Regions from separate parts of the Sporocytophaga myxococcoides DSM 11118 genome, predicted to be linked through region 3. Evidence: riboswitches for the same ligand, from Rfam matches in the RefSeq annotation. Region 3 holds a riboswitch; each other region holds the start of a gene.
What was found. A riboswitch is a leader RNA that binds a small molecule or an ion and turns the genes downstream of it on or off. The one in region 3 is predicted to bind S-adenosylmethionine.

Region 1 (2,209 bases), on a different contig from region 3:
TACCATCGCAATTGCAAATAGAATAATAACTCCGGTGGCGACAGGAGAGACCACATACCAGTATCCCAAAGCTTTTATTTTAGCAGAGCCAATATTAGCAATCAGAGCAGTTGCACCTCCGGGAGGATGCAGAGTTTTGGTCATTTGCATTACCATGATACTAAGTGAAACTGCCAGAGTAGATGAGAACCAAAGCGTGTCTGGTAATAATTGAGCCACAGTCACCCCTACAAGTGCTGAAAGTATATGACCTCCAAACAGATTCCTTGGCTGAGATAAAGGGCTGTTAGATACTCCATATAATAATACGGCAGAAGCTCCGAAAGATCCTATTAAAAATATATGATCCTGAACTTCGAATATCTGGCTGTTGATGAGACCAATAAGTCCTATTCCGCAAAACGATCCAAGGAAAGTCCATAAAAGATCACTCTTATGCAACATGGTTTCCCGGTACATGACATATTTGGCAATTCTGAATTTTCGTGAAAGGTTAATGTTGGGTGTACTTTTAAATGGTTTCGATATTTTAATTTTCATTTTAAGGTTAAACCGAATAAAAACGAAGGGCTGCTTCAATTTATATGAAGCAGCCCTCAAATTTATCTAAAAACCAGGAATTAATTCAGATTCCAGGTGCATTGTTTTAGCGGAGATTGACCAGCCACCGCCTGGTCACATTTATAATTAACCATTTCTGAAATTGTCAGATAGGTTTCGTAAGTCAATCCAGGTGTTTCGTTAAAATGATACAGATTAACTGAATATACAGGATTGCAAACTTCGTTATTTTGAGAATTAGAAATTCCAGCTGTGAGTGCCAACGTCTTAAAATTAATAGAAATAGTTTTTGTCATGGCATTAAGGGTTAAATTGTTAAAGGATTGATTTAAACCTGTTACTACAGGAAATTAGCCAAAGCCAACTACGAAAGCTTACAACAACAATAACTGTTGTTATATGCATTTAACGTAATGGCAAAACGAAAGTTTACTGAAGAACCTTGTCCTTTAGTTACTTTTTCTTTTGAATCTCTAAATTGGGCTGTATTCATAAGTGTTAATTTATATGTGTTCCGAAAATCGAAACTAGGATTTAGCACCTTACATTTTTGGTGGCAGGTTGCTAGAAGTTCTCAGAGCCTATTCTCTCCCTTCTTCTTTATAAATCAACTACACACGGTAGGTGATCGCATTACAAATATATGCTACTGGAAATTTTGTTCCAAATAGTTTAACAAAAATAAATTAACCGGTGAATTTATTAAAAAATAATATCCTCAGTCCGGCTGTGATTACCAAACTGAGGATCAGGTAAATTGTTATGAAAAATTTTAATGATGCACTGTTTAACTACATCATTATCAAAGCTTTTCTATGAATTCAAATAATTCGCTTTTAATGCTTTTCATTTCCTTATAAAAACCGTCAACTTTTTCAGTAAGGTCTCGATGCCTTTCTCTATATGCTTCATCATAGTCTTTGGGGCGGTTTTGCATTATTCCAGCCAAATACATTTCATGAGCTTGGGTTTGCATGAAAAGATGTTCCAGCCAGTCATTATGCATTTTACTTAGAATTTTTTCATAATCTCTCAACTCCTCCTTATCATCTTCTGATCTCACTTTCAGAAGTTGCTTATTGATCAGATTCTTAAAAAAACGTATCTCATCCTTCCACAAATCCATTTCACTTAACCATTCTCTGGTCTGTTGATGTAAGACCTCAAGGCTTCCTTCAAGAAGGTAAGAGGTTTTTGGGGATTCCAGTAATTGTGTCATAGCCAACTATTAAATTATTTGAGATATTTTAATTTCTGATACAGGAAATCTTAAAATTGTCACCAACTGATTTGACTTTAAGTCTTCCGGATTTTCAAAATATATTTCATGGTATTTACCAATGAATTCCAGATTTTTACTTTTTGCAAAAGAACGGACCTTTTCTAGAGATTTTTTTCCTTCTGTTCGGCCACCTTTAAATGATGTCTGCAAACTCAAGCCCTCAGAAAGGCGATTTAATGTAATAGACTGGGTAAAAGACCATTCTGGGTTCTCTTCCAAAACCATTTTCTGTGACAAGCCAAGAATGTCTTCGTTGATTAATGCTGGCTCATTGATCATAATTGCCCATTTCCAAATTGTATCCATGTTAAAATCAAATGGTCTATCATCTTTCCACCACAAAACTTCAACAGGAGTGATTCCATT
Region 2 (2,209 bases), on a different contig from region 3:
AAAAGATGCTCCCTTCTGTCTTTCTGGTTTATGACTCTCTCCACGAGTTCAAGCTTGGACAAATGATCAAGATTGCGCAAGGTGGTAACTTTGTCGCAATGAAGTAGTTCGGAAAGTTGCTGCTGGGTTATCTTCCCTGAGTTTTCATCCAGAACCAACAACATATAATAATATCTATCCAAACCGGAGCTTTCCAGGTTTTCTACAAGAAATGCTAGGTAATTTTTAGCCAGATCTGTGCAGCGTTTTCCCAGCGGAGGTTCTTTTGATGAAATAATTCTCATTTAAAGCAACAACAATAGTAAATTAAGTTAATTGTTAGCAATATTAACTAATTGGAATTATAACGTAAATAAACAGACTAAAATTTAATTGTTTATCATTGTTCGTCTTTGAATTCCAGGATTTGGAATTCGAAAAATTAGGAACAGCAAATGGGGTATAATAGTTTGGAAAATATTTATTTGAATGCGAAAACTTAAAGAGATGAGTTTATATGTTTTGTGTTTTTATTTTTGCCTATTTTTTTAGGCATAGAAACGACCTTATAGGTTAAAAAGCAGACGATGGCGATTATAAAGAATAGTAGCATAACAAAAAAAATTAAGGTCTTTAGGTATTTATACGTGTTTTTAGAGGGTAAGTAACCTGATTTTTCACGAATTTTATTTCTGTGATATTAAACGATTTATGTAATGAAGAGGCTCCGGATTCCTTATCAGGTCTGTGTTAATATTTTTCCCTTATCCCCTTGTATGTCTACTATAATTAGATTTCTGATTATTAGTAGCTTATAGTGTTTAATTTGAATGCAAATACTAAAATTTGTTACAATTGGTCAATTTGTTTTGTTTTTAACATTTCTCCGATTAATTTTGAACCCTCCAAAGTCAATTACTCTGAACATGTAATTGATTTATAAAGAAGAGGGGAGAGAAAAGGCTCTTTGAACCTCTAGCAACCTATCCTTTTTGAGATAAGGTGCTAATTCCTTTCCTAAGATATTAGGGCATATAAATTAATTATGATGAAGAAATTAATTGAATATTACTACACCTTTCGTTATACCTCTTTCCTTAAGAGTAAAGGCCAGTCTTTTAATTTCCTCTTTATCTGTTGTTAGTTTTGTGCTGAATTTGTTGGTTTAATCTGGAGTTTAAAAAGTGGAAAACAAGACCTTTACATATAAGAATAATTTTGTTTTAGAGTCAGGACAGGTTCTTGAAAACCTTACGATTCAATATTCTACATTTGGAAAACTAAATAGTAGAAAAGACAATGTAATCTGGGTTTGCCACGCTCTTACTGCTAATTCAGAAGTACATACATGGTGGTATGGATTGGTGGGAGAGGATAAATTTTTTAATCCAGAGAAACACTTTATAGTATGTGCCAATATTCTTGGTTCTTGCTATGGAACCAGTGGTCCGCTGGATGTTAACCCTCGGACCGGAAAGCAGTATTTTCTGGAATTCCCGCAGGTTACAATAAGAGATATGGTAAATGCTCATATTCTTCTTAAAGAAGAATTAGGTATTTCTAAAATACATTCTTGTATAGGTGGTTCTCTTGGCGGTCAACAGGCAATGGAATGGTCTATCATAGCTCCTGATACAATTGAAAACCTGATCTTGCTGGCTACAAATGCTTTTCATTCTCCATGGGGAATTGCTTTTAATGAGTCCCAAAGAATGGCAATACAGGCTGATAAATCCTGGCAGGAGTGCAGAGAAGATGCAGGGCAGGAAGGTTTGAAAGCTGCTAGGGCTATAGCGCTTCTCTCATACAGAAATTATAATACTTACGTTTCCACACAGAAAGAAACAGACGACAATAAGCTGGATAATTATAAAGCATCCTCTTATCAGAATTATCAAGGGGTTAAGCTTGTAAACAGATTCAATTGTCATTCATACCTTTATCTTTCAAAAGCAATGGATTCCCACCACGTTGGACGTGGGCGAGGTGGAGCTGAGGTTGCTTTAAAAGCTATAAAATCAAATACATTGGTGATCGGTATCAAAACGGATATACTTTTCCCTGTTTGCGAGCAGATTTTCTTAGCACAAAATATTGTCGGAGCAGAATATCAGGAAATTGATTCTTTGTATGGCCACGATGGCTTTTTGATTGAAACTGAAAAAATTGCAAATATCCTTCAGGATTTTTATAAAAGAAAAACTGCTGCCGGATTGTTCTGATAAATTAT
Region 3 (2,209 bases):
GCTTTACCTTGTACACATTTAAGACCAGCTTCAATCACGGACCATTTGGATGAATCCACCATGATAGGAAGTTTCGCAATATCAGGCTCAGAAGCAATAAGATTAAGGAAAGTAGTCATTGCCTGCTCAGAGTCAAGCATCCCCTCATCCATATTCACATCGATCACCTGTGCCCCACCTTCAACTTGGTTTCTGGCTACAGCAAGCGCTTCCTCATAATTGCCTTCTTTGATAAGACGGGCAAACATTTTAGAACCTGTAACATTGGTTCTTTCTCCGATATTTATAAAGTTAGCTCCTTTGAAGACTTTCAAAGGCTCTAGTCCGCTATATCTTGAAAGATGATCTGATTCAGGATTTGGTCTAGGAGAGTATTGTGCGGCTAAATCTGCAATTGCTTTAATGTGTGCAGGAGTGGTTCCGCAGCATCCACCAATAATATTTAGAAGACCTTCATCTAAAAACTCCTTGATGGTCGAAGCCATCTCCTCCGGAGTTTCATCATATTGACCGAATTCGTTGGGCAAACCGGCATTAGGGTGTGCACTGATACCTGTAACAGATTCCTTTGCAAGATCCCGGATGTGTTGCTTTAATTGTTTTGCTCCTAAAGCACAGTTAAAACCTACTGTTAAAACAGGCAAGTGAGTTACTGAATACAAGAAAGCTTCTACTGTTTGTCCAGATAAAGTTCTTCCACTTGCATCAGTAATTGTACCGGAAATCATCACAGGAATCTTTGATCCTGTATCTTCCTTATAAGATTCAATAGCAAATAAAGCAGCTTTACAGTTAAGAGTATCGAAAACTGTTTCTACAAGAAACAGGTCAGCTCCTCCATCTGCAAGGCCTTTTACTTGTTCATAATATGCTTTTACCAGATCGTCAAAAGTTACGGCTCTATAGCCTGGATTGTTTACATCTGGCGATAATGAAGCCGTTCTGTTTGTTGGACCTATTGATCCCGCTACAAATCTTGGTTTCGAAGGATCCTTCTGGTTATAAATCTCCGTAGCTTCTTTGGCAATTCTTGCAGATTCATAGTTTAGTTCATAAACAAGATCTTCCATATGATAATCCGCCATAGCAATCGAAGTACCGCTAAAAGTATTTGTTTCGATAATATCAGCGCCGGCTTCAAGATACTTCAGGTGGATTTCTTTAATGATATCGGGACGAGTAAGCGATAACAAGTCGTTATTGCCTTTCAAATCGCCTTTATGATCTTTAAATCTTTCTCCTCTGAAATCTTCCTCTTCAAGTGTATACCCCTGAATCATGGTCCCCATAGCACCATCAAGCACAAGTATCTTTTTCTTTAATACTTCCTGAATGTTAACAGTCATTTTTCAATAACTTTTTTTTAATGAATAAAATTATGAAGAGCTTAAACGGAGAGATTCCCGGGAAGGAGTTCTACCTTATCTTTCTCTGCTGAAAATAAAAATTCTCAGAGTGGGAGTTAGCACCTTCTTTTAAAGGGTTGCTAAGACATCTAAGGGCCCAATCCCTCCGTCTTTCCGGATAAGTTCAATGCAAATTAATAATAAAGTTTCTTTTTAAAGAAATAATCTCCAAAATTCTTTGCATTCAAAGGTTGATGTAATAATTTTTTAACATTTTAAACATCTCTTTTCCTTAATTCCTCTATTTTTGAATTGAATTAAGAAAAGCTTCGATTCGGATTAACTCCTGAAATTCAATGCTGTTCAATTTTACAATAAAACCCATTTAATTTGAAATTTGCTGCAGTAGATATTGGCTCCAACGCTATCCGTTTTCAGATAACAAGCATCCTGAAACACAATGACATATTCAACTTTAAGAAACTTGAATATGTCCGTTTTCCGCTTAGGCTTGGTCAGGATGTATTCCAGTTCAATAAGATTAGTCCGGAAAAAGAGGAAAAGTTCGTAAAGCTGATGAAAACTTTCAAAATGCTTTTGGAGCTTTACGAAGTGGATGATTATATATTCTGTGCGACTTCAGCGATGCGAGAATCTACAAATGGAAGGGAAATTGCAGAACGAGTAAAGAAAGAAGTTGATATTTCAATAGATATTATTGATGGAGATAAGGAAGCTGATCTAATAAATGCAGTTCTATTTAATGAACTTGACGAAAAAAGCTATATCCATATTGACGTAGGAGGCGGTAGTACGGAGCTGAATATTTTCGTAAATAAAAAGAAAGTTGCTGCACAATCCTT
Region 4 (2,209 bases), on a different contig from region 3:
TCCAGATTTATTTTCTTTGAATAGTCTCATAATCAGACTTGATTGGTTAGTTTTTCTTTTATCAATGCGATGGGCACTCCAAAGCTTAAAAACTTTTGCAATGCTTGTTCGAGTTCTAGTTGTCTTGACAAATACAGTCTATAGTTTACTTCATTGTTTAGCTGAGTAAATACTTGCTGAAAGTATTCCAGAACTACTTGAAGATTATTAACCTTAATCTCGATTATAAACTCTCTGTTCGTAGTATTCACGTCAATAATCAGTCCTTCAGGCTTACCAGCGACAAAGAATCCCTTTAGTAAACCAAAGCTGAATTTATCATCCCATAAATTGAATTTAAGCCTGTTTCCAAATCCACCTTTAGAAAACCTTTCGGCATTCAGATTAGATATTGAAGACTTAAGTCCAGGATAACTCACTTCCATCACTGTTTCCAGTTGATTAAGCCATTTTGCAAGTTGAAAAGCAACAGAAGAATATTCTTTATATTTCTTCTCTTCTATATTGAGCTGGTTTTCTATAAGCTCGCCAGTTATGTCAGTTATAAGGAATTCAGGAGCAATGTTTTTTTCACGTTGCTCTTTAAGCTCTTCCAGCAACGATTTTTGAATAAGCATTTGAAATAGATCTTTTTTTTGCCAGCTATTCAAGCCTTGTACCACAAAAGCTCCAATAGCTGTATTGTTAAACGCACTATAATTTTGAACCGAAGTGATAACAAAGTCAGCTCCTATTTCAAGAGGATTGAATATCTTTCCCAAACCGCCTGCTGAATTGTCAATGATAACAGGAATCAAAGATTGATGAGCCTGTTCAATAATGTGTGAAAGATCTTCTACAGCCAATGTCAAACTGTCGATTGTTTGCAAATAGATCACACCGATATTATTTAATGCGATAATATCTTTAAGATTAGTATCAGAATAATCTTTGGCAAAGAACAATTTGATTCCATTTCGTTTGAAAGCTTCAATTTCCCATACACCAAGATGGAATGTCAGGATATTTTTTCTTTCTCCGACTATGTTTTTTATGAGTGTATATCGTGCAGAACGAATTGATTTAAATGCTAAAGCCTCAATACCTGATTCAGAAATAGCAACTTTCTTTTCTATTTTTCTCAAAGTATCCCAGGTTGTATTAAAATGTAAACTATCTTCTGCAGCATCATTGAGATGGCTGTGTGTTATTTTATCTATTTGGATGGATTTCATAGCTTTTGTGAATTACAGGATTAAAATTTGGTTGAAAATTAGGATTGCAAACCGTTATGGTTTATCAAAACTTATTTGAGGTGATTCTACATCGTTTGTTCATCATCGTAATATTTATAGTTCCCTTATTGGGCAGGAATTAGCACCTTGAAATGAAACAGGTTGCTATAGGTTCATTGAGCCTGCTCTCTTCCCTATTCTTTATAAATTAAATGCAGTAACCGCATGTAATTCTATACAAAGGTATTTTGAAATTCCTAAAATACAATAACTCTATAGGAAAAGTAGGGTTTATGTTTGAGGTTTATGAAAAGAATACCACCTGAATAAGTATAATATATTGAAAATTAAAGCTTAGTAAGAAAGAAATGATTGTCCATCATTATGGGCCATAAAGTAAATTATAAGAGCTAATCAGGATAAAAAGTCTAACCACATAAGATGCACACAACAACAGATTATTAATCTTAATACAACATAGATCCTATTTATTCTTGTTGAATCCAGTTATATTCATCATGATCCCAATAGATTATCCCTCCTCCGCAGGATTCAGAGGCATGAATATAAATACCATCTGCAGGCAGGGTTGTTTTTAATGAATCAGGAACATCTTCTAACATGATCTCTCCTGTTTCTTCATCAATATTGCTGCACGACTTTGTTCCTTTATTTACCTTTTGAAACACCCCAACCCAATTAAAATCATCAAATTTCTGAGATAGAACTTCCTGACCTGCACCTAGTAAATAATGTTCTTTCGATGCTCCATGCTTAATCAAAAGACCTACTTTATTAGTTTTCTTATCTTGCAATAAAATAGCCGTATCCCCAATATCATCCAAATTAAAATACCCGGTTATCATGTAGGGATTATGATTAGTTGAAATATCATACTGCTCGTCAAGTCCTAAACTACTGATATATGACGTTAAAATACTATCATTAAACATTGGAGACTGAACATTAGGAAGGTCTTCTTGAATCCGCTTTTC

Region 1: it holds a riboswitch for S-adenosylmethionine, as region 3 does, so the genes downstream of both, K350_RS0100510 (hypothetical protein) here and metH (methionine synthase) in region 3, are expected to answer to the same signal.
Region 2: it holds a riboswitch for S-adenosylmethionine, as region 3 does, so the genes downstream of both, K350_RS0116050 (homoserine O-acetyltransferase family protein) here and metH (methionine synthase) in region 3, are expected to answer to the same signal.
Region 4: it holds a riboswitch for S-adenosylmethionine, as region 3 does, so the genes downstream of both, K350_RS0100555 (PLP-dependent transferase) here and metH (methionine synthase) in region 3, are expected to answer to the same signal.

The regions. Positions count from the first base shown of each region.
Region 1 covers NZ_AUFX01000003.1:180,807-183,015, reverse strand. Annotated here, with positions in the region: gene K350_RS26790 (HPP family protein) at 1-540, opposite strand, end outside; gene K350_RS0100510 (hypothetical protein) at 621-857, opposite strand; SAM riboswitch class I at 1,062-1,170, opposite strand; gene K350_RS0100505 (hypothetical protein) at 1,364-1,780, opposite strand; gene K350_RS0100500 (GyrI-like domain-containing protein) at 1,790-2,209, opposite strand, start outside.
Region 2 covers NZ_AUFX01000012.1:166,512-168,720, forward strand. Annotated here, with positions in the region: gene K350_RS31370 (MarR family winged helix-turn-helix transcriptional regulator) at 1-284, opposite strand, end outside; SAM riboswitch class I at 914-1,020, shown strand; gene K350_RS0116050 (homoserine O-acetyltransferase family protein) at 1,164-2,201, shown strand.
Region 3 covers NZ_AUFX01000005.1:464,876-467,084, reverse strand. Annotated here, with positions in the region: gene metH (methionine synthase) at 1-1,346, opposite strand, end outside; SAM riboswitch class I at 1,419-1,531, opposite strand; gene K350_RS0107965 (Ppx/GppA phosphatase family protein) at 1,737-2,209, shown strand, end outside.
Region 4 covers NZ_AUFX01000003.1:189,950-192,158, forward strand. Annotated here, with positions in the region: gene K350_RS0100550 (alpha/beta fold hydrolase) at 1-30, opposite strand, end outside; gene K350_RS0100555 (PLP-dependent transferase) at 33-1,214, opposite strand; SAM riboswitch class I at 1,326-1,424, opposite strand; gene K350_RS30600 (hypothetical protein) at 1,703-2,209, opposite strand, start outside.